Regions from separate parts of the Paenibacillus sp. 2003 genome, predicted to be linked through region 3. Evidence: predicted binding sites of a transcription regulator. Region 3 holds the regulator's gene; each other region holds the start of a gene.

Region 1 (5,589 bases), 1.1 Mb from region 3:
TGGTGGCATCAATGAACTGAGCGGCGAGGATAAATATACGGAGCTTGCTTCCAACATTGGCGAAGCAGACATCTATGCGGTCAATGGCTACGACAAGGACTTCCGCATCATGTCTTACACCGAGATCGATGGTCAGGTGTATGCTCAGCTATTCGACAAGAACAACGGGATCACCATTGGTACGGGTGCCGACCTGATCGGCAAGCTTCATCTCGAAGGCAACATCGCCTCGGCGCAATGGGAGACGTTTGACAGCTGGAACAACGGATTGCAGCAGCTTCAGCCGTTAGCAGCGGATGAAGCACTGGACAGCTTTATCTCATCGCTAAACGCTGCCAAACCGATCGCAACGAGCCCGGAGTTGGAAGAGAACCTCTACGGCAAGGAAGATCGCAAGATCATCTATCTCACGCTGGAAGACAAAACGCAGGTCCCACTGGTTCTGTTTGGTGAAGGTCTGGTGCGTTACGGTAATGTTCCGGCATTCCTGGAAGTGGAGAAAGGCGCGTTCCAATCATTCTGGAACAGCTTGGGCGAGTAAGGCGAAGACAGCGATACGGCTTCACAAGAAGAGCGAACAGAGCACGCAAGTGCTTTGTTCGCTTTTTTGATTATCGGTGAGATTAGTTTAATTAGAATTCTTGTAATACACCAAATGATCGGTCCACTCATCATTTTCATGTATGAAACCTTTACGTACACATTCAAATTCCATACCAACGTTTTCAGCTAACTTTACAGAAGGGGTATTATCCACATTAATATGAGCTTCTATGCGGTGGAATTTCAGATGTTCGAATGCAATATGAAGTGCTTCATTCACTGCTTCTTTCCCATAACCTTTTCGCCAATACTGATTATGGATCGTGTATCCGAAGCTTCCCCATTGAAAATGATCTCTTGCCAAGGTCGCAATATCAATCATACCCAGATGTGTACCATCATGCTTTCTAAACACACCAAATACATAAACCGCATCTGTACGCGCTAACTCCTGGTGTCGATCTACCAGATCATGAAACCAATCCAGCGTACATTCACTCATATCCATTTTCCCTTTATCATGACGGTGTTGGGAGGGCAAGCGGTTTTCAAACTCATTCAACCAATTTTCATAGTCGTCTTTCTGTAATGGTCGGATGACTAGCCGTTCTGTCTCTGAAATATGATCAAATTTTTCTGCTTTTAATATCAAAATGACAACTCCTCGGGATTGAATTTGTGCTCATGGCATAGCACTGAAATAGTCCATAACCACGCTGCGAAACTCTAAAGCGGCTTTGGAAATATACCTGTTTTTGTGCGAAAGCAGAGCGATCTCACGAACGAGTTGGTGTTCCTCTACCTGAAGATATCTAATGCGCTCATGCGGGTTTCTGGCTGTGCTAGGTATAAACGCGAGACCGATCTCCGCTTCAACAAGGGCTGTTAATCTTGCAGGCTCATCACCTTCATATACATATTTCGGTAGGAAACCAGCGGATTGACATACGGAATCTACCATATCACGAACCCCATACCCTTGTTTCACCCCAACAAACCACTCGTCCTTAAGTTCAGTTAACTGAATGCTGCTTCGGTCTGCATATCGATGCCCCATAGGAACAGCGACTACGATCGGATCTTCATATAGTATCTGACATTCGATGTCGTCACCTTCAATCGGAGGGGAGGAGAGACAAAAGTCCACCTCGCCCCGATGTAGAAGTCTGGACATGTTTTCTAACGAAACCATTTGCACATGGAACTGAATATCCGGCTTGGTTTTCCGGAATTCCCGCAGTATACCTGGCAATGTGCTTGCCGTAGTCACCGCCAATTGCAGTGTACCCTGATCCGGATTGGAGAGGTCAGCGATTTCCCGCTTTCCTTGTTCCAATTCAAATAAGGCTTTTTCAGTTCGCTGAAGAAATGTTCTTCCAAAGTCGTTTAATCGCAGCTTTCTCCCGATTCGATCAAATAAAGGGATTCCAAGGTCGTCCTCTAATCGTTGTATCGTTTTGCTCAGGGAGGATTGCGTGACATGCAGCTTTCCCGCAGCTTCCGTAACATGTTCGCATCGGGCCACTGTCAGGAAATATTTTAGTTGAAGAAGCTCCATTTGTACCATTCCTTCATTCCTTATAGTTCATCAAATCATAACATATAATGCGTTGGAATAAATGAATAAGTTCAAGTAAGATAACAACAGAAGAAGGAGTGATGCACCGATGAACGTTCGAAATAAAGGATTGATGTTAGCTGTTGGACTCGGAATTATGTTGAATCCGTTGAATTCCTCCATGATTTCGGTGGCAATCTCCAGACTACAACAAGTGTATCAACTTAATTTTACAGCCGTTTCGTGGATTATTTTATCATTTTACATTGCTAGTGCTGTCGCTCAACCCGTTATGGGCAAGTGTAGTGATTTGTTTGGCCGCAGGAAGATCTTCCTCATGGGTCTTGTTATTGTTTTTGTATCGTCCATGCTTGCACCGTGGTCTCCCAGTTTTTCGTGGCTCATCGTATTCCGGATCGTTCAATCGATTGGCACAAGCATGATGGTGGCCGTCGGAATGGCAATTGTCAGAATGAACGTGACTGAAAAACAAGCCTCCGCCTTGTCCACCTTGGCTATATTCCTTTCTGGAGCGGCTGCAATTGGACCTTTTATTGGTGGAGTATTGATTCATTGGTGGGACTGGCACAGCATATTCTTCGTTAATATTCCGTTTGTCATGGCAAGCTTTTGGTTCGCCTGGAAAACAATCCCGAAGGACGAGCAATCTCCGTCTATCTCTGGTCACATGTCCATTCGGCAATGGCTTGCGTTAATTGACGCACCAGGTATCCTGATGTTTACGGTAGCTTTGGTGACTCTGCTTATCGGTTTACTTTCAGTAAAATCCACAGGAGATATTTCAACATGGCATCTGCTGACAGGAGCGATCGGGTTAATCGCACTCGTCATGTTCATCCGACATGAATTAAAAGCAGCCACGCCTTTTATCCCTCTGCGAACGTTTGCCTCATATCCCGAGATGACTTGGGTGAATGTGCAATACATGCTGGTGAACATCCTGTTTTACGCTCTTTTTTTTGGAGTTCCTACGTATTTGAAGCAGGTACGTCATCTCAACGAAGTTCATACAGGAATGAGCATGCTGGCTTTGGGGTTATGTTCAGTCATTATTGCTCCGATCGCAGGGCGCTGGATTGACAGATCAGGATCACGGCCAGCTCTGATTGTATCCGCTTCTTTAATGACATTTGGCTCTATATTGATCGTTGTTATGAATGAAACTTCTCCAATCTTCATAATCATTGTTGCCTTAGCTTTATTTGGAATAAGTAACGGCCTAAACGCGGTCGGCATGCAAGCTGCTCTGTTCAAAAGCACACCCAAAGAAATGATCGGAGTCGCATCGGGTATTTTTAATACATCACGCTACCTGGGGACCATCTTATCGTCGTTATTAATTGGGATTGTCATGGGAGATACATTTAATGTGACAGGATTTCAGATGCTTGGAATCATCCTTACGGTATTAGCTGCATCACTGATCATCATGAGCGTACGTCGCGAGGCAAGTGCGGTGAGTCCGGAGCAAGTAAGCAAGTAAGATAGAGAATCTGCCGTGCAATAGCACGTTTACACCCAATGAATCAATAGCTCCATTGGGTGTATTTTTTATTTTTCACCAAGTTGTCAGAAAGAGTTGATCCTTTCTTGAACGTTTAGGGTAGAAGACGTGTCTTTGATTGAATTAGGTAAAAATAAAGATATAATAATTTTGATTAATAGGCTTGGTTAGTACTTTAAGTGCATCAATATCAGATTTTAATTGGCATCCAATGCTTGCTATTATCGGGGGCCTACAGGAGTAAACGCATTATAGGTGTGGCAAGATATCGTTATACCTAACTTTGTGAAATTTTTCGCAACTTTGCATTGAGTTTAGCCAAAGCTGATATTGAATGTTTCTAAATTGAACAGAGTTTGAAAGGAGGCAACACAAAGAATGGCTATTGATACGGTGTTATGGAGCAGGCTGGTGACTGGTTTGACACTCGGATTCCACGTGATTTTTGCAACGCTTGGTGTCGGTGTACCTTTGATGATTGCTATTGCAGAGTTCATCGGCATTCGGAAGAAGGATCACCATTACATACTTATGGCAAAGAGGTGGTCACGAGGGTTTGTCATATCTGTGGCTGTTGGTGTTGTGACAGGTACAGCGATATCACTGCAGTTGGCCCTGGTATGGCCGAATTTTATGAAGCTGGCCGGGAATGTCATTGCACTGCCACTATTTATGGAAGTATTCGCATTCTTTTTTGAAGCCATCTTCCTGGGCATTTATCTGTACACGTGGGATCGGTTCAAAAATCCGTATATCCACTGGTTGCTGACCATTCCGATTGTCGCCGGGGCAGGCATGTCTGCTGTTTTTATTACAACAGTGAACGGATTCATGAACCAGCCTGAAGGTTTTGTCATGGAAGCAGGTCAATTCTTGGCAGTGAATCCTGTACAAGCGATGCTGAATACGGCGACGTTCTCCAAAGTATTTCATGTATTAAGCTCGGCTTATCTGACAGGAGCTGCTCTGTTAGCGGGAATTGCAGCTTTTGCGATGTTGAGAAAAGGGGTGTCTGCCTACCACAAGAAAGGCCTGAATCTCATGATGGCCGTTGTTTTGGTATTCAGTTTATTAAATTCCTTAGCTGGTGATGTATCTGCCAAGTTTTTGGCTGAACATCAGCCGGAGAAGCTCGCAGCTGCCGAGTGGCATTTCGAGACGGAAAGCGGCGCGGATCTGATTTTATTAGGATGGCTGAATGCTGAACATGAAATCATAGGCGCACTTCATTTGCCGAAAGTGCTTAGCTTTCTTGCCTTTGGAGACTTTAACGCCGAGGTAACCGGGCTGAACGAATTTCCATCTGATGAGCATCCACCCTTACTTGTGCATTACTTGTTCGATCTAATGGCTGGAATAGGTTTTGCTCTACTCGCTATATCCAGTCTGTACTTCCTGTTTGTGTTCTGGAAGAAACGAAATCAGTTTAACAAGTGGATGCTTCGTATGGTTGCGCTCAGTGCACCGCTTGCTTTTCTGGCCGTTGAGATGGGTTGGTTCTATGCAGAGATCGGTCGGCAGCCATGGATCATTCGAGGTTATATGCGAGTGGAAGAGGCCGCTACTTCTTCACCGAGTGTAAGAATTTTGTTTTTCGTCTTTTTACTTCTGTACATCGTGCTCGGCGTCATCTGTGTTCTCGTATTGAGACGTCTGTTCAATAATAATCCTGCTGAGCTTGAGATGGAGAAATGGTTGAAAGAGAAGCATGATCAATCAGCCAAGAAAGGGGAGCAGGCCTGATGAGTTATGAATTGATTGGTATATCCGTACTCTGGCTGTTCTTGTACGGCTATCTTATTGTAGCTTCCATTGATTTTGGAGCAGGTTTCTTCGCCTTTTATGCACGCCTGACAAAGCAGGATCACCTGATTAATCGTCTGATCTCCCGTTATCTATCACCGGTCTGGGAGATCACCAATGTATTTTTTGTCTTTTTCTATATTGGCATCGTTGGATTTTT
Region 2 (5,589 bases), 370 kb from region 3:
CAATAAAAGATGCTTTGATCAAGTTTATCGTTAAATTGGACATGGGCAAAAAGTCATTATAAGGAATGGAGGCCTTCTCAATAGTCCCGTTACGCTCAACAATATTTGCAAAGTTACTAAGGTCAAATGTGGTATACTTCTGCAGACTTAACATCGAATATGCCTTCGTAAAACCGGAAACGACCCGTCGCGCAGGCAGATAATATCCCCCACTCTCAGATGTAACCGAATTTGTACTGAAGCTACTTCCAAACACCTTCTGGACAAGACCAACGTTATAAGCCATTTCATTTGACTGGTTTGTCATGACCACTAACCCAAAATTAGACTCCGGGTCAATAACAAATTTACTTGTAAATCCCGCCGTACTTCCAGCGTGTTCCAGTGCAGGCACCCAGTACTCCACTTCAAAGAAGCCATGTGCAATTCGAGGATTAGAAGTTCCATCATAATATAGACTGGTTGACAGCATCTCGTCTAACGTATCCTTGTTCGCGAATATTAAATTGCTACGATCCACAGGCATCAAGGCTGCGAGAAATTTAGCTGCATCCTCTGCTGTGCCAATGGCGCCCCCCGCAGGGTATAAGCTTATGTATGCTCTGTTCTTAGGAATTAGTTTCAGATTCGTAGTGTAACCCTGAATCTCATTTCTTCGTTTCAAGACGTTTAGATTATCGTATTGTGATGGGTGAATCGATGTGTCTTTCATGTTCAGTGGTTTAAATATATGTTCGTTGACATATTTGTAAAAGGGTTGTCCGCTTTGCACTTCAACGATGTAAGCAGCCATAGCCGTACCATAGTTTGAATAAGCAACGACACTCCCAGGTTTATCGATCTGCCTCGGCTCAAATTTTTGTAAAGCTTCACCTAATTCCACAATATCACTCTCGGATGAATACCATAAATCGATCAATCTATCCTCCCATCCTGCGTTATGATGCATAAGGTTCATTAGGGTAATGGGAGCATCGTATTCAAGCTTCTTTAGAAATCCTTCCGGCAAATATCCCTGAATATCGGTATCCAAATCAAGCTTTCCCTGTTCTACAAGCTGCATAACACTCGTCCAGACCAATAGTTTAGAAGTTGAACCCCATTCAAATACAGTAGAGGTGTCTGCCTTTCTCTGTTGCTCAAGATCTGCGTATCCATAGGCCTTATTCACAATGGTCTCACCGTTCTTGATAGCTACAACCGAAACGGCAGCGGTATTCTTCTGATTCATGGCCACATATGAATCAATCGTTTCCTCTAGCGAAGAAAACGTAATTCTGGAGGGTGTTGTCTCCTCTTGCTCTACCTCAGCACGCACAGATACCGCACATGTCATTATGATGAATGCAAGTACAAAAACACAAGTAATTACTTTATTAACATAGTAATATTTTTGATTAATCTTCATTGGCTACCCCTTATTATCTACAATAGTTTTCTTGCCTTTACCACAAAGGTTATAGGGAGCATCTTTGCTTTATTGGCAAAATCATCGTTTTGCAGTTGCCTTAATTCTTCATCAGATTCCTCAATCAATTGCTCAATGGCAAATCCAGCTTTGGCCAACGCATTCACATAGGTTGATAGTTTACGATCCAATAATGCTAACTTACTTTCGCAAAGAGTTACCGAATACTAAGATTCATCAACCTAACATTTTAAAAAAACCAGTCTATCCTCTTCTGTAGCAACACATTTGTGGATAGGGCGAGACCAACTAAAGATAATACCCATCCTTTCTTGGAACCAATAAATCAATTCCACATTTTGAGAAAATTACCTTAATTATTTCTATAATAACCCATGCTGCAATATTTGCGAAGTACATTTAAAAGCGCATACATTTCACTCCAAATCAAAAAGAACCCTCCCGCAGGAGCGTTCTCCGTGAATCATAGGCTTAGCGTATATCAGATCCATCTTACTATACTTTTCGCTCACATACGTTTGTAGTTGCACAAGCTGATTTATTGCTTCCCATCTGAGTTTTAATTATAGAATGTATCATTTATACATTACAAAAAATCATATTATGCTTCCTCCCTGCCCTGGGCAGCGGGAGGAAGCATCGAGCAGTTAGAGAGAGGTGTCTATAAACAATATGTGTTGTTGTGTGTGTTGCATCTGACCATCTATTTAATGATCAAGTTTAAGTTTATCCATTACACCTACTAATTATTCTTGGACGCACAGCCTTGTGGCCATGGACATCTTAACACAAAACAAAAAAAAGGCACTACCAGCGTTCTGCCAGCAGTGCCTCTCTAATATTCCCATTTAAATGATTCGTGAGAATCATTCCAACCCGCTTCTACTAACGCAGCAACACCTATGCTCAAACCATTTCATTAGTCACTGCGGTCTCTGAATATTGGAAAAACGTTGATATATCAGCTTTTTTTGATTAGTTTCGATTACTATGCGTACATCAAGTCCATAAACCCGCGAGTTACATCTCCACCTTCAGCTGGTTCGGGTTGGTCTGCCTGTGCGTGTTCTGCCATGCAAGCCTTTACTGCATCCTCTGTTGTACAACGATTGGCATCGTCACATGTGTAGCATAATTGAAGCATGTATCTGGTTAATTCATCCGCCTGCGTGAATTGAGTTTGACCGTTGGTTCTCATCTTCATCACTCCTTCTCTTGTTGAGTTAAATATATCACCTTCTAGTGGATTTATTTGTGATTTATTTCACAAACTAAACAAAAAAAGAAAAGGAACCCTTAGGCTCCTCTTCTTTCTCCTATCTATTCACATCGATAACACTCTACGTTTATAGTACTTTCCAATGTACACCGCCATCTACCGTTTGCAATAACAACGATCTTTTGGCATCTGTATTTTCAACCAATATCCAGCCAAGCTTGGGGTTAACCATCTGAATCTTCACAATCTCCGGATAGTCTTCGAGAATTTTCTCCAGTACACTGCTTGCAGGAAGAGCGCTCCACGTTTTGCCCGCATCCTTGGTGTGATAGGTTATGCCCTTTTGCATCGCCCAACCTTCCGATGCGTTTAGAAATACCGGTGAAAGGTTACGATTCGGACCCGTTTGTTTGTTTAAAGTGAAATTGGACAGCTTCCAGCTCTTCCCGCCATCGGTGGTAAAGAATCCATTAAATGTCGTGCTCTCCCCTTGAGAACAGGACATTGACATCCAGGCTGATTGCGCTTCACGTCCAAAAAATTGTGGTGAACTAACACTGAAATTACCACACCCGTTGAATTTGTTTCGATCAAAGAAGGTTTGTCCAGTATTCCAGTTCTCTCCGCCGTCTGATGTTACATACAACTTCGGTGTGCCGAACTCTAGCGCTATTAAGAAACCATGCTTTGGATCCGAAAAAGTCATCCCTGTGGTGTATCCACGTTTGGAAATCTCTTCTGCTTCCTGTTTGCCATCTTCATCACTGGATGACATCCGATTCCAGGTGATTCCACCGTCCTCGGTGAAGTAAAGTTTCTTGTCCTGTTTACCAATAGCGGTATCGACCGTAGTGAGAATCCAGCCTTTTTCAGGAGATACAAATGAGATCGCAGTCACTTTATCCGTCTTGGACAGAGAAGACAGACTCCAAGTTACGCCCCCATTATTAGTGCGAAGCACCATGGTATCTGTTCCACCCATACCTTCACGAACAATCCAACCATGTGCACGATCTACAAAATAAATGCTTTGTCCATATTTAGGGTTAGCCGGAAACTGTACATTTTCCGAAGGTGAGATATTGGTCCAGGTCTTTCCCTGATCCTGAGTGTAGTACAGGCGCAGCGCATTCCGCGTCACACCCCACGCCAATCCTCCGTTGTCATTGAGCAACTGAAAGTCAGTCAAACGGGTCTGTATTTGGTACTTGGCCATATCTGCAGATTCTGTACTGTTCACAGGGGGAACGACAGTTAATGTCTGCCCTGTATTTCCGGCGTCCTCCTGCTGCTGCGGAGGTTCTGCTTCCGGAGGTTGATCTGAGTCAGTGCATGCAGCCAATAAGGCTGCTATACCTATAGACAGCAATGCTGTCTGCGCGATTTTGATCCATTGCAAACGCAAGTGGGTTCCACCTCTCTCATCCAATATACAGGCGCGCATGCCTGTCCTATGGCGTTTTATTTACGATTCATCAGAATCCACTGCTCCTATTCTACCACAAACCTTATGTAAAAGGCTCATTGCCCACTCATGGTTGGCCCGCTCCCTTTTTCAAGCTGATGCTCTGGGCTATATGCCACACATTTATTACCATTAATTTCATCCTAAACTGTTTTTCGACGGAATAATTGGTAAAAAGACATGAAATGTGAACTATTTTATAGACAACACTCGCTTTATATTCTCTAATCCCTTAATATGGATGGGAGTATAACCCAAAAAGGAGAGGATATGAACATGACAAATAGTGCAGCTCTGAAACCAAGTCGTGTCGTGATTGTAGGCATGGGTGCGGTGGGAACAACAACGGGATACACGCTAATGTTGAGACAGCGTTCATCCGAGTTGGTATTTGTGGATGTGAATCATGATAAAGCAACCGGCGAAATGCTGGATATGAACCACGGTCTTCCATTTACGGGAGGCGTGAAAGTATGGGCTGGCGATTATTCCGACTGCAAAGATGCAGATATCATTATTATTACAGCGGGTGCTTCCCAGAAACCGGGTGAAACCCGGATTGATCTGCTGAAGAAAAATGCAAGCATTTTCAAAGATATTATCGAGCGCATTACTGAAGTGAACTCTCATGGAATTTTACTGATTGCAACCAATCCTGTAGATATTTTGTCCTATACTTCGTGGAAACAAAGCGGATGGCCTGCTTCCCGTGTCATCGGTTCAGGTACATTGCTCGATAGCGCACGTTTCCGTTACCTGATTGGTAAGAATAAAGGGATCGACCCTCGTAGTATTCACGCACACATTATTGGTGAGCATGGAGATTCCGAAGTACCGGTATGGAGCCTGGCTAACGTTGCAGGAACAGATCTGGAATTGGATGAAGAAACACAACAGGATATTTTCGACCGCACCAAAAATGCAGCGTATGAGATTATTAATGCCAAAGGAGCGACTTCCTATGCAATCGCCCTTGCTCTGGACCGCATTGTAGCTGCAATTCTCGGCAACGAAGGCTCCGTTCTGAACGTATCCACTTACCTTGAAGACTACAATGGTGTATCGGATGTTTATCTGGGTGTTCCATGTGTTGTCGATCGCAACGGTGTGCGCGAGATTCTGCCTCTACCGCTGAATGAATCCGAGAAAGTGGCTTTCCAGGCATCTGCTAACAAATTAAAAGAACAGATCGCTGGTTTGGAATAATCCTGCCACAAAACACGCAACCATTCATGGTGTGAACGATTTAGCATGTTAAACGTTGTGAATTAAGATATCCGCGCTAGCCAAAAGGACCATTTGTTCTTCCAGAGAGAAGAAGCGAATGGTTCTTTGGTTTGGCTTCTATTTATATACCTATTTAGTTATCAGGTAATAAGTTTACATAATATTAATTATGTTTAAATCTCCACCATCAAATCAATAACAAAAAAGCCTGTCACTTGGACAGACTCCTTTTCGGATTAAAGATTAGCT
Region 3 (5,589 bases):
GTTCGGTCTGTTGCCTGAACGAAGTGATGCTTCACCGGGAGAGACGGGGCAATTTTCCCTGCGCCTGAAAGCTTCTCAGAAACCTGCAAAATGGCAGGAGTTGCAGGATCTGGAGAACCAGATCTATGTGACTCTGGGCGATTTGGTTCGCAAAGGGGACAAATTGCTGCTTGAAGTGAAAGAGGATCAGGATGATTATCAATCGGATAGTCTGATCACGGATATTACAGGACTGCTGAAAGATCTGACCACATTGAAGGAGAATCTACGTTTCTTCATGCGTATGGATGATGCCAAAACGGTGTACTGGATGGAAGCCAGCGGTCAATTCCGCAGCAAATCTCTTCAGCTGTATGCTGTACCTGTAGATGTCAGTGCACAACTTAAGGATTTATTTTTTGATAAAAAGAAAAGTGTTGTGCTTACATCGGCTACGCTTTCGGTAGATAAGTCATTCCAGTTCATGATTGAACAGCTTGGCTTGCAGGAAGCTTCCGAGAATAATCGGTTGTTAACGTCGATGCTGCCATCACCTTTCAACTATCGCGATCAGGCACTTCTGGTGATTCCGCGTGATTTCCCGAGTGTGAAGGGCAGTGTGGGTGATGCGCACTTTGTCAATATGCTGGTGCAATCACTTGCAGAGACGGCAATTGCCACGCGTGGACGCATGATGGTTCTGTTTACTTCATACAAGATGTTGCGACAGGTCTATGATCCGCTGAAGGAGGCGCTATCTGGTAACGACATCTCGTTGCTTGGGCAAGGCGTTGACAGTGGAAGTCGTTCCAAATTGACTCGCAGGTTCCAAGATGCCAAAGCTACGGTACTTCTGGGTACAAGCAGCTTCTGGGAGGGTGTAGATATCCCGGGAGAGGCGCTAACCTGTCTCGCTATTGTGCGACTGCCTTTCCAGCCACCGAATCATCCGTTGGTGGAAGCCAAGAGTGAGTTGCTTCAGGAACAGAAGAAAAATCCGTTCATGAAACTGTCCGTGCCGCAAGCGGTCATTCGTTTCAAGCAGGGATTTGGCCGGTTGGTGCGTACAGCGAAGGACAGAGGAATTGTCATTGTTTATGATACACGGGTGATTGAAGCGTACTATGGTAAATTCTTTTTATATTCTTTACCTGGTCCCAAAATGGAGCATATGCTCACGGAGCAAATGGTTCCACGAATTACCGAGTGGTTGGAAAAACCTGTTAATGAACAAGAATAATGGTTGTTTTGTTCGTTATATCATTGCATGACACTATCGTTTGGCGTTAAACTTTATTAGATATTTCCGTATCCGATTAAAGCAGTTGCACGTAAGAACTTATAACCTAAATTACAAGGAGCATTCTGTATACAACGTCTATCTTTGAATTTATACAGAATGCTCATCTTTTCATCTATTATTTTATCGTGGCCTTGGTAAGGGGGAGCAAGAATGAAATCGGATAAAATTTCGGAAGCGGTGGTACGACGTCTGCCTGTATACTTGCGTTATTTGAACGAGTTGCATCAGCGTGAGGTGGCTACTGTTTCTTCTCAAGAGCTTGGACAGAGGCTGGATCTGAATCCGGCCCAAATTCGTAAAGACCTGGCTTACTTCGGTGATTTTGGTCGTAAAGGGATCGGGTATGATGTATCCTATTTGATCGAGAAAATTCGTCACATTCTCAAAATCGATCAGCAAATTAATGTAGCTCTGGTAGGAGCGGGTAATCTCGGTCAAGCCTTGTCTAACTACAATGCATATCTGAAAGACAACATGAAGATTGTTGCTGTATTTGATGCATATGGACCGAAGATTGGTAGTCAAATTAACAGTTTGACGGTAAAACCAATGAATGAATTGACGGAAGCGGTTAAAACAGAAAACATCCGCATCGGAATTATCACGGTTCCGGATACGGAAGCCCAAAATGTAGCCGATCAGCTTATTGAATCCGGAATCGAAGCGATTCTTAATTTTGCACCAACCATTCTAAAAACACCGCCGCATATCCGCATTCACCATGCTGACTTTACAACGGATCTGCTTAGTTTGGCCTATTACTTGGAGACTGGAAAGGACGACGAGGAAGATGACAACAAATAGATGGGTAATTCACAACGGCAAATTTGCCGTTAATGAAGGCGGCACAACATGGAACGTGGTTCAAGGATACATGGTTGTTGAGGATGACAAGATTGTGCATATTGGTGAGACATTGCCGGATGGAGACAAAAATTGTACCAAAGTGGATGGAAAAGGACTGTTCTTCCTGCCGGGTCTGATCAATACGCATGGTCATGCAGCAATGTCGTTGCTCAGAGGGCACGGAGACGATCTTGCGTTGCAAGTATGGTTGCAGGAAAAAATGTGGCCGATGGAAGCGAAAATGACTTCACAAGACGTATATTGGGGAACTTCGCTATCGGTGCTTGAAATGTTGAAAGGCGGAACTACAGCTTTCCTGGACATGTACGATCACATGGATCAAGTTGCCAAAGTTGTGGAGCAATCAGGCGTTAGAGCAGCACTGGCACGTGGTGTAATCGGGCTGTGCTCGGAAGAAGAGCAACTGCGGAAGCTGGACGAGTCGGCAGCGTTTGCACGTGAGTGGAATGGACAGGCAGATGGTCGCATTACAACCGTAATCTCGCCACACGCCCCATATACATGCCCTCCTGACTACATAGAGAAGCTTGTACAGGTCGCGAACGACCTGAACCTTCCTCTCCATACACATATGTCTGAAACGCTTCGTGAAGTGGAGCAGAACGTGGCTGATTATGGACTGCGTCCTGTGGCACATCTGGAGAAACTGGGCTTTTTCTCTCGTCCATCCCTGGTTGCACATGCGGTGCATCTGAATGACGAAGAGATTGAAATTTTGGCCCGTCATGATGTGGCTGTATCCCATAACCCGGGAAGTAACCTGAAACTCGCTTCCGGTGTTGCGCGGGTACCTGCGTTACTGAAAGCAGGAGTTACCGTGTCACTCGGAACAGACGGACCGGCAAGCAACAACAACCTGGATATGTTCGAGGAAATGAGAATGGCTGCATTGATCCACAAAGGTGTATCTGGTGACCCGACGGCTGTGCCAGCAGGCGAAGCGTTACTCCTCGGAACGTCATACGGTGCCAAATCCATTTTCTTGAACAATACCGGAGCACTTGAGGTCGGCATGAAGGCTGATTTTATCGCTCTTGACATTGAACAGGCACATTTCTATCCACATACAGACCTGATCTCACATACGATCTACTCGGCTTCTGCCAAAGATGTTGAGCACGTATGGGTGGATGGAAAACAAGTGGTCAAACACGGCGAATGTCTGACGCTGGATGAAGAACGCATTTTGCGTGAGTCTCAATTGGCATTTGATGGTCTGCTTGCTCGTTAATTGCAGGACAGAGCATCATAGGGAAAGGAAGTTCGGCTTTTGAAGAAAAAAAAGAAGTGGATATGGATTTCGCTGCTTGCACTGGTTCTGATTCTGTTTGGACTTCAGCGTTATTACGTCTATGTCACGCAGGACCAGCGCAAGGAAGAAGCTCTCGCTATACAGGCAGCACAGAAGCAACTGGGCATTACATCCTATGATGAATTGCGCAAGTACATCTGGGGAGACAAAGAAGGCTCTGACAACATCTACTGGACCCTGATCGGCAAAAATAAGGATAACCAGGATGTTATGGTCTGGGTTAAATTCGATGCAAACAATCAACCGGCTAAGGGTGCAAACGCTGTACACAGTGAGCTGCTGCAGAATGGCATGTCCGAATCGCAGATCCGCAATCGCTTCAGTTCTGAAGTTCCTGCCGGCGAGATTAAACGAATCATGCCCGGAGTTGTGAATGGAATATATGTGTGGCAAGTGTATTATAAAGACGGTACGCATAACCACTATCGCTTTTATCGTTTTAGCAATGGAGAACAGGTGGACCTGGTCTACACACTCCCGAACAGCTAGAACAAATAGAGTGACATAACTAGAGAATTAAAGAAATGAAAGAACCGGCAGACGGATATCCGACTGAACCGGTTCTTTGTGTTGTCTGTAAACATTTTTGATTTAAATAGTTAAAATTAATAATTTATTCATATTTTCGCCTTCGAAAATGTATATACGATGTGATATACTCAGATATGTACTCAAAGTTACATTCAAAACAAATAATCCTGTCGAAATTCTCGCAGGAGTCAATGTGCACATATTCGTATATACCAATAAGCCAGTAGGTTAGGCCAAAATCTGGGAGGGGTAATTCACTTGAAGCTAAAAGTATTGCCTATTGCTTTAACTGCCGTCATTTCAGCCGTTGTGTTGTTTGGAGGTTGGTTTGTATATCGTCAGGTGGCCGTGCAGAATCCGATTGAAAAGATGGTTACCCAGTACGATGGAGTCAATGACGTTCAATTAACTATTAACCGCAATGACGTACAATTGAAACTGGATCTGCAACCGGATGTTGATTTGGGCAGACTGGTACAATATATTCACAAAGAAGGACAGACGGTGATTGGTTCACGCTCGTTAAAGCTGGATGTTGTGGATCATTCCAACGAGGCGCTTGAGAACTGGTGGGGTGATGCCATGTTTACCGTAGCCCAGGCGATGGAGAACAAGCAGTACACCGAGATTACACCAACGTTGTCGAAGATGGCGACGAACGGGATTAAAGTGAATACAGCTATGGATGACAACAATGTATATGTCAGTCTCAGTGACGGAGATGCCAGCAAGTTTATTATTCTGCCGCGTGTGCCCGGTCAGATAGGAGTGTGGCCTAATGCCTAAATGGACAAAAGAAGTTGCCATCGGATTTTTTCCTGTGTTGATTATTTTCCTTGCGTTTACTGGTGTTAATATTGTTCCGATTCTTATTGCGGCGGCGGTTGTCGGTGGTCTGCTGTTCATGATGCAAATGCGCGGCGGGATTACAGTAGGCGCTGCACAGGAACGTAAACGGAAGAAGAAAGGACCTTCGAAGCTTACTTTTGAAGAAATTGGAGGTCAGGACAGTGCCAAGCAGGAATTGCGTGAAGCACTTGACTTTCTCATCAAACATGAAGAAATTCGGAAGTTTGGAATTCGTCCGTTAAAAGGGATCTTGCTGACAGGCCCTCCAGGGACAGGGAAAACGTTGATGGCCAAGGCTGCTGCCCATTACACAGATTCTGTATTTGTAGCAGCATCGGGTAGTGAGTTCGTGGAAATGTATGTTGGTGTGGGTGCCAGCAGAATTCGGGATTTGTTCAAGGATGCGAGAACCCGTGCTACCAAGGAAAATAAGGAAAATGCCATTATATTTATCGATGAGATTGATGTCATCGGGGGTAAACGTGAAGGTGGTCAACAGCGCGAGTATGATCAGACTCTGAATCAGCTCTTGACGGAGATGGATGGAATTTATTCTTCTGAGACACCTCGAATTCTGGTTATAGCTGCAACGAACCGCAAAGAAATGTTGGATAGTGCCCTGACACGTCCGGGACGTTTTGACCGTCACATTCAAGTGGACTTGCCCGACAAAAAGGGCAGAAAGCACATTCTTGAACTGCATGCTGTGAACAAACCTCTGATGGAGGAAGTTAATCTGGAGAAGACA
Region 4 (5,589 bases), on a different contig from region 3:
CGGCTCTTGCAGATGAACGTACTGATGCCAATAAGAGGTGTACAGGTCCGTCGCTTCAAATGAAGATGTGGCTGGCAATACGATATCTGCATATTTTGCCGTATCCGTGATGAACAGATCATGCACAACCGTGAATAAATCTTCCCGTGCAAAACCTCGCTCCACCCGCTCGGTATCCGGTGCCACCACCAGTGGATTGCTGCAGTAAACCATCATTGCCCGGATTGGCTGCTCTGCTTCCAGCAACGCTTCACCAATCCGGTTCATGTTCACCACTCGCGGCTCCGGATTCTGCCGCAGCTCCGGACGTTCGAGCGCGTCGCTATTCGTGCTCGCGTAGCTGTTGGTGCGAATGGCACCGCCGCCTTGCTTCAGCCATTGCCCTGTAATGGCAGGCAGACATGCAACGCTACGCACGTTCATGCCCCCATTATCATGGTGCTGAAGGCCGTTGCCGATGTGAATATGGGCTGCCTGTGCGTTACCGTATAGTTCGGCCAGCTGCACAATCGTCTCCTCCGGCACGCCCGTAATACGTGCAACGCGGTCAGGGGTGTAACTGCGGACATGATCACGCAGTGCCTCATGACCCACCGTATACTTTTGCATAAACGCTTCATCCGTTAGTCCCCGTTCGAACAACACATGCATCAAGCCCAACGCCAGTGCGCTATCCGTGCCCGGGTACAGCGGAATAAACCAGTCACCCCACTGTGCGGTACGATTGCGATGAACGTCGATTACGACGATCTTGGCGCCTTTCTTGCGGGCTTTCTCCGCCAGAACGACTTGGTGCATATTTGTACTGACGATATTGCCGCCCCACACCAGGATGAGATCCGCATGCTCCGTATCTTCCGGCACAGTTCCCCGGTTGGCGCCCATCGTATATTTCCAGCCGGTATTTCCAGCGGAGTTACAGATCGTCTGCTCCAGTACACTCGCACCAAGCGCATTGAAGAAACGCCGATCCATACCGTCTACGCCCAGAATGCCCATGTTACCGTAAAAGCTGTAGGGCAGGATGCTCTCCGGGCCGTAGGTTTCGGACAATGCAGTGAACTTGGTCGTAATCTCCCTAATCGCTTCATCCCAACTGATTCGTTCGAACTTGCCTTCACCTTTGGCTCCTACACGTTTCATCGGATATTGTAGACGCTCGGGATGGTACACCCGCTCGGTCATATTTCTGACTTTATTACAAATGGCACCCTTGGTGATCGGATGATCCGGATTGCCTGCCACCTTCACAATTTTTCCGTTCTCTTTATGTAATAACAGACCACAAGTGTCCGGACAGTCGAGCGGGCACACCGCCGCAAATACACCATTCTCCTGATCGATCATCGTAAGGCTCCCCTCTTTAAAAGCTATCCCTATATCATATCTTCTTCGAGGTTATCGCGTAAAGAGAACAGTATGTTTTTGCTTCATATTCACCGCTATAGCGCCTTCAAAATATTTTCAATAAAATGTTTTTGAGTTTGATTCAACTTCAGAAATCAGGGGTAAATTAAAAATAAGGCATTAGGCTAGTGTTTCCCCACTTCCTCCTCATGCCATATCATGGACCACTCCCGAAATTCGCCATGAACAGGTTTCGTTCCCCCGAACCTTGTCATGGCGAATTTATTTTGCGTTGAATTCCAACAAGGTCCCCATACATAAAAACGATCCCGCCCTGCTCTATCACAGCATATTCGCCATGAACCGAGCAAGACAGAATCGTATTTACTTCTACATGAATATTTCATTACACGTGTATGCATGCCTCGCTATGCCTGCTTGCTCCACATCGCTCTGGCCTCCGTCTCCACAGCTTCGATCAACGTTGCTGCCTCCGGTTTCACTTTCGGCTCAGCTTGGCGCAGGTACACCACCCAGTAGGCTGCAGCTACAAACAGAGCACCTCCAGTCAGATTGCCGAGCCACACTGGAATGAAATTTATCACATATTGGCCCCACGAATAATGCCCTTCGAAGATTGCCGCCGGGATGAGGAACATATTGGCCACAACGTGCTGGAATCCAATAGCTACAAATGCCATCGTTGGAAACCAAATGCCCAGTACCTTGCCACTCATCGTATCGGATGCATAAGATAACCACACGGCCAGTGCCACCAGCCAGTTACAGCCGATGCCAGAGATGAAAGCTTGCAGGAAGCCGTCATGCAGCTTATGCCCAGCCATATCCACCACTTTCGCCAGATATACACCCTCTCCGGTCAGACCAAGCACATGTCCAAAGGCGTACGCGACAAAGATTGCTCCAAGAAAATTACCTATCGTTACTAAGGATAGATTTTTAAACATACTACCCACGGATAATTTTCGTGCAATCGTTGCAAGTGGAACTGCCATCATGTTGCCCGTCAGCAGCTCGCCACCACCTATGAGTACCATGATTAGTCCCACCGGGAACACTGCTGCACCAATCAGATTAACCAGACTTCCCCACTCTGCCGGCGCGGATGCAATCACCCGGATATCCAGTAGAAAACCCAGCGCAATAAAAGCCCCTGCCATAAAACTAAGCACCAATACAGAAGACACCGGATATTGCGCCTTCTTCATACCTGTTTGCGCCGTATATTGTGCAACCTCAAGAGGTGTTTTTGCTGCCATGTTGATCCTCTCCTTCATTGTTCATGAACAAATTGATTCCTCATTTTTTGTTGATATGTTCATTGTATCGCGAAGGTTTCGAGAGGTTTGTTACTTTTATCACAAAGTTTGAAGGTTCCTACTTTACTCTGCTTTCAAAGCCTTTTGTGCTGACTACAGACGAATAAAAAATCACTCTTTTTTTTGGAAAATACTTGAATATTATATAGAAATCATATTAAATTATAATTTAATCAATAACTATGTATGTGAGGAGAGATATACTCCATTGAAAAAAATAACATCTATATCTACACTATGTATAGCCTTGACTGTGGGTATCATATCCTACGTTTTTTGGAATAGTCGAGAGGCCCATGTAACAACCAAAGACAACGAGAATAGGAGTCAACTCACTGAAACGGTATCTATAGGAGATCCTAATCACACAGTGACAACTCATGAACATGAATCCAAACCGCTATTTAAAACAGTATTAGCTGGAAACAATGTATCTACTAATTTTAATGTTGACGAAGATTATAAGCATGTGAAAATCTTTATTGAGAACTCTGGAAAAAAAAACGATAAAAGCGGTAATGGTGCACAATCGTTCTAGGGACGAATATTTCGTTGAAAAAGTAGCCCCTGGTGAGACTATTGAATGGACGAGTTTTACTGAATTTCCACAAGGTATTGAGGAAGGAATGTATTCCATCACCTATCGTGCTGACGGAGACAACTTTAGCGGAAAAGCTTGGGGAATATCTGCTGAAAATACCAACGAGCTATAAAATCTATAAGTTCAGACAATGAATAATAATCATTGAGCCTCATCCTAAATGTATTAGAAATATCAATTAAGTAAAAGGCTGGCGAGTGATCGCCAGCCTTTTCTCATTCTATTTTTTTTCATATCTCTCACAACGAATCACACTTGTTTACACCATTGCTGGTGCTTTTACTTCTATTGGAGGCAGTGCTTGCAGACCCGCCGTGTTCAGGAAGTTCCATGGTTTGTTGTAATGTGGCTGGAAGAAGAAGTCGATGAAGGCCAGCTCATCTACGGTCATGTTATTTTGGATGCAGACCGAGATCGTATTAATCGATTGGGTCAGATCAACCTGAGACATCACCTGTGCTCCTACGATCCGACGAGTAGCCTGCTCATATACTACTTTGAGCAACAGTTTCTCAGCCGTTGGCATGAACTCCGGACGGTAGCTGTCTTCCAGTACGACAGATTCAACAATCAGACCTTCATCAGCAGCAGACGTTTCCGTCATCCCGGTACCAGCGATATTTTGCTCATAAATTTTGATACCCGATGTTCCTTGCGTACCCATATACGGTGTCGTAGGACGAACCAGGTTACGGGCTACGAGTGTACCCATCCGCACGGCGTTGGTTGCCAGTGGAATGTAAGATGCTTTGCCTGTTGGGTTGTAATGAATAGCACAGCTGTCACCCGCAGCGAAGACGTCTTTTTGACTCGTTTGCATGTATTTATCTACGATGATTGCGCCGTTTGGCAACATATCCACTTGGCCTTTAAGCAGCTCTGTATTTGGACGGAAACCAATGCACAGAATAACCAGATCGGTTTCAAACTCTCCTTTGGACGTGATCACTTTAGTCACTTTGCCATTTTCACCAGTAAACTTCTGTACCGTTTGACCAAGAGCCAGCTTGATGCCGCGTCCAGTCAACGTATCTTCGATCGCATCCGTGAATTCAGGGTCCAGGTATTTGTTCAAAATCCGGTCCACACTGTCGATTAGAGTAACTTCCTTGCCATTCATTTGGAAAGCTTCCACCAGCTCTACACCGATATATCCTGCACCTACAACAGTAACGCGTTTCGCATCTTTAGCTTTTTCGATAATCGTGTTGGAATGATTGTAGTTTTTGCACAGCAGAATGTTGTCCATCTCAATGCCTTCAAGCTTTGGAACGACAGGCCATGACCCCGTTGTCACGATCAGTTTGTCAAACGTATCTTCAAATTCTTCCCCGGTTTTCAGGTTTTTAGCCTGAAGGGTATGACCCTTGGCATCGACTGCTGTAACTTCATGAAGCATCTTGGTCTCAACACCAAGCTCTGCCAGTTGATTAGGCGAAGAATAGAACAAACCGTCAGGGTCTTTCACAACCCCACCTACGTAGAGCGCAATGCCGCAAGATAGGAAGGAGATATTGTCATTGCGCTCATACACGGTGATGGTAGCATCCGGGTACAATTTGGCGGTATTTACGATGGCTGCGGTTCCTGCGTGTGTACATCCGATAACTGCGATTTTCATTAAAAGTTCCTCCTCGAAATATATAAATGAGTTTGAATATAACGTTATTGCGGTTGTGAAATATTTCACTTCTTATTCGAAACTGTGTATGTGATTTATTTCACTTTATACACTCATTATAATGTGATCTTTTTCACATTGCAATAGGTTGTGCAAAAAAAGTTTGTCGAAGGAGGTCATTTCCCAGTATTTGAGCCTTTCTTCCCTTCATTGTATTGATTTCATTGTCCCCGGATTTGGGTGGGTTTATGCTATGTAATGGCTTCCGTAATCCCTGTATCGGCGCATAAAGTTAGAGGTGTCTATGGAGCCAACTCCTACCTGTGAAGAGAATATAGCCACGTATTTAAAATAATCAAAGAAGCCTATCCTTGCAGATACAAGGAAAGGCTTCTCAAAAGTTCATGTATTAACCGAGCAATTTCTCGATATCTGCAATCATTGTCTCCGGAGATTCTTTCGGTTCAACACGACCTACCACTTCACCTTCACGGTTAACAAGGAACTTGGTGAAGTTCCATTGGATGTCGCTTGTTTCGCCTACGCCAGGTTGTTGCTCCTTCAGGTATTGGAACAGGGGATGAGTGTCCTCACCATTCACATCTACCTTGGCAAACACCGGGAAATTCACACCATAGTTAATCTGGCAAAATGATTCCGCTTCCTCACTTGTACCTGGC

Evidence for each region. Region 3 encodes Rex, which represses fermentation and respiration genes when NADH is low (regulators of the CRP and FNR family bind a similar motif). Its sites were predicted from a motif close to TTGTGAAATATTTCACAA; they were not measured.
Region 1: the regulator Rex is predicted to act here: its motif matches at 3,910-3,927, upstream of J2X75_RS07420 (cytochrome ubiquinol oxidase subunit I).
Region 2: the regulator Rex is predicted to act here: its motif matches at 4,299-4,316, upstream of J2X75_RS10085 (L-lactate dehydrogenase).
Region 4: the regulator Rex is predicted to act here: its motif matches at 2,715-2,732, upstream of J2X75_RS23185 (formate/nitrite transporter family protein).

Annotation. Positions count from the first base shown of each region.
Region 1 is NZ_JAVDTB010000001.1:1,657,963-1,663,551, forward strand. It holds gene J2X75_RS07400 (hypothetical protein) at 1-541, shown strand, start outside; gene J2X75_RS07405 (GNAT family N-acetyltransferase) at 629-1,195, opposite strand; gene J2X75_RS07410 (LysR family transcriptional regulator) at 1,226-2,101, opposite strand; gene J2X75_RS07415 (MFS transporter) at 2,211-3,605, shown strand; gene J2X75_RS07420 (cytochrome ubiquinol oxidase subunit I) at 4,005-5,369, shown strand; gene J2X75_RS07425 (cytochrome d ubiquinol oxidase subunit II) at 5,369-5,589, shown strand, end outside.
Region 2 is NZ_JAVDTB010000001.1:2,343,460-2,349,048, forward strand. It holds gene J2X75_RS10065 (serine hydrolase domain-containing protein) at 1-1,408, opposite strand, end outside; partial or broken gene J2X75_RS30345 (class I SAM-dependent methyltransferase) at 1,426-1,725, opposite strand; gene J2X75_RS10075 (hypothetical protein) at 2,418-2,627, opposite strand; gene J2X75_RS10080 (WD40/YVTN/BNR-like repeat-containing protein) at 2,776-4,053, opposite strand; gene J2X75_RS10085 (L-lactate dehydrogenase) at 4,390-5,319, shown strand.
Region 3 is NZ_JAVDTB010000001.1:2,714,153-2,719,741, reverse strand. It holds gene dinG (ATP-dependent DNA helicase DinG) at 1-1,219, shown strand, start outside; gene J2X75_RS11670 (redox-sensing transcriptional repressor Rex) at 1,433-2,086, shown strand; gene J2X75_RS11665 (amidohydrolase) at 2,073-3,380, shown strand; gene J2X75_RS11660 (cell wall elongation regulator TseB-like domain-containing protein) at 3,420-3,950, shown strand; gene J2X75_RS11655 (hypothetical protein) at 4,251-4,778, shown strand; gene J2X75_RS11650 (AAA family ATPase) at 4,771-5,589, shown strand, end outside.
Region 4 is NZ_JAVDTB010000007.1:22,420-28,008, reverse strand. It holds gene J2X75_RS23190 (molybdopterin-containing oxidoreductase family protein) at 1-1,347, opposite strand, end outside; gene J2X75_RS23185 (formate/nitrite transporter family protein) at 1,776-2,627, opposite strand; gene J2X75_RS23180 (hypothetical protein) at 3,170-3,400, shown strand; gene J2X75_RS23175 (FAD-dependent oxidoreductase) at 3,548-4,909, opposite strand; gene J2X75_RS23170 (glutathione peroxidase) at 5,319-5,589, opposite strand, start outside.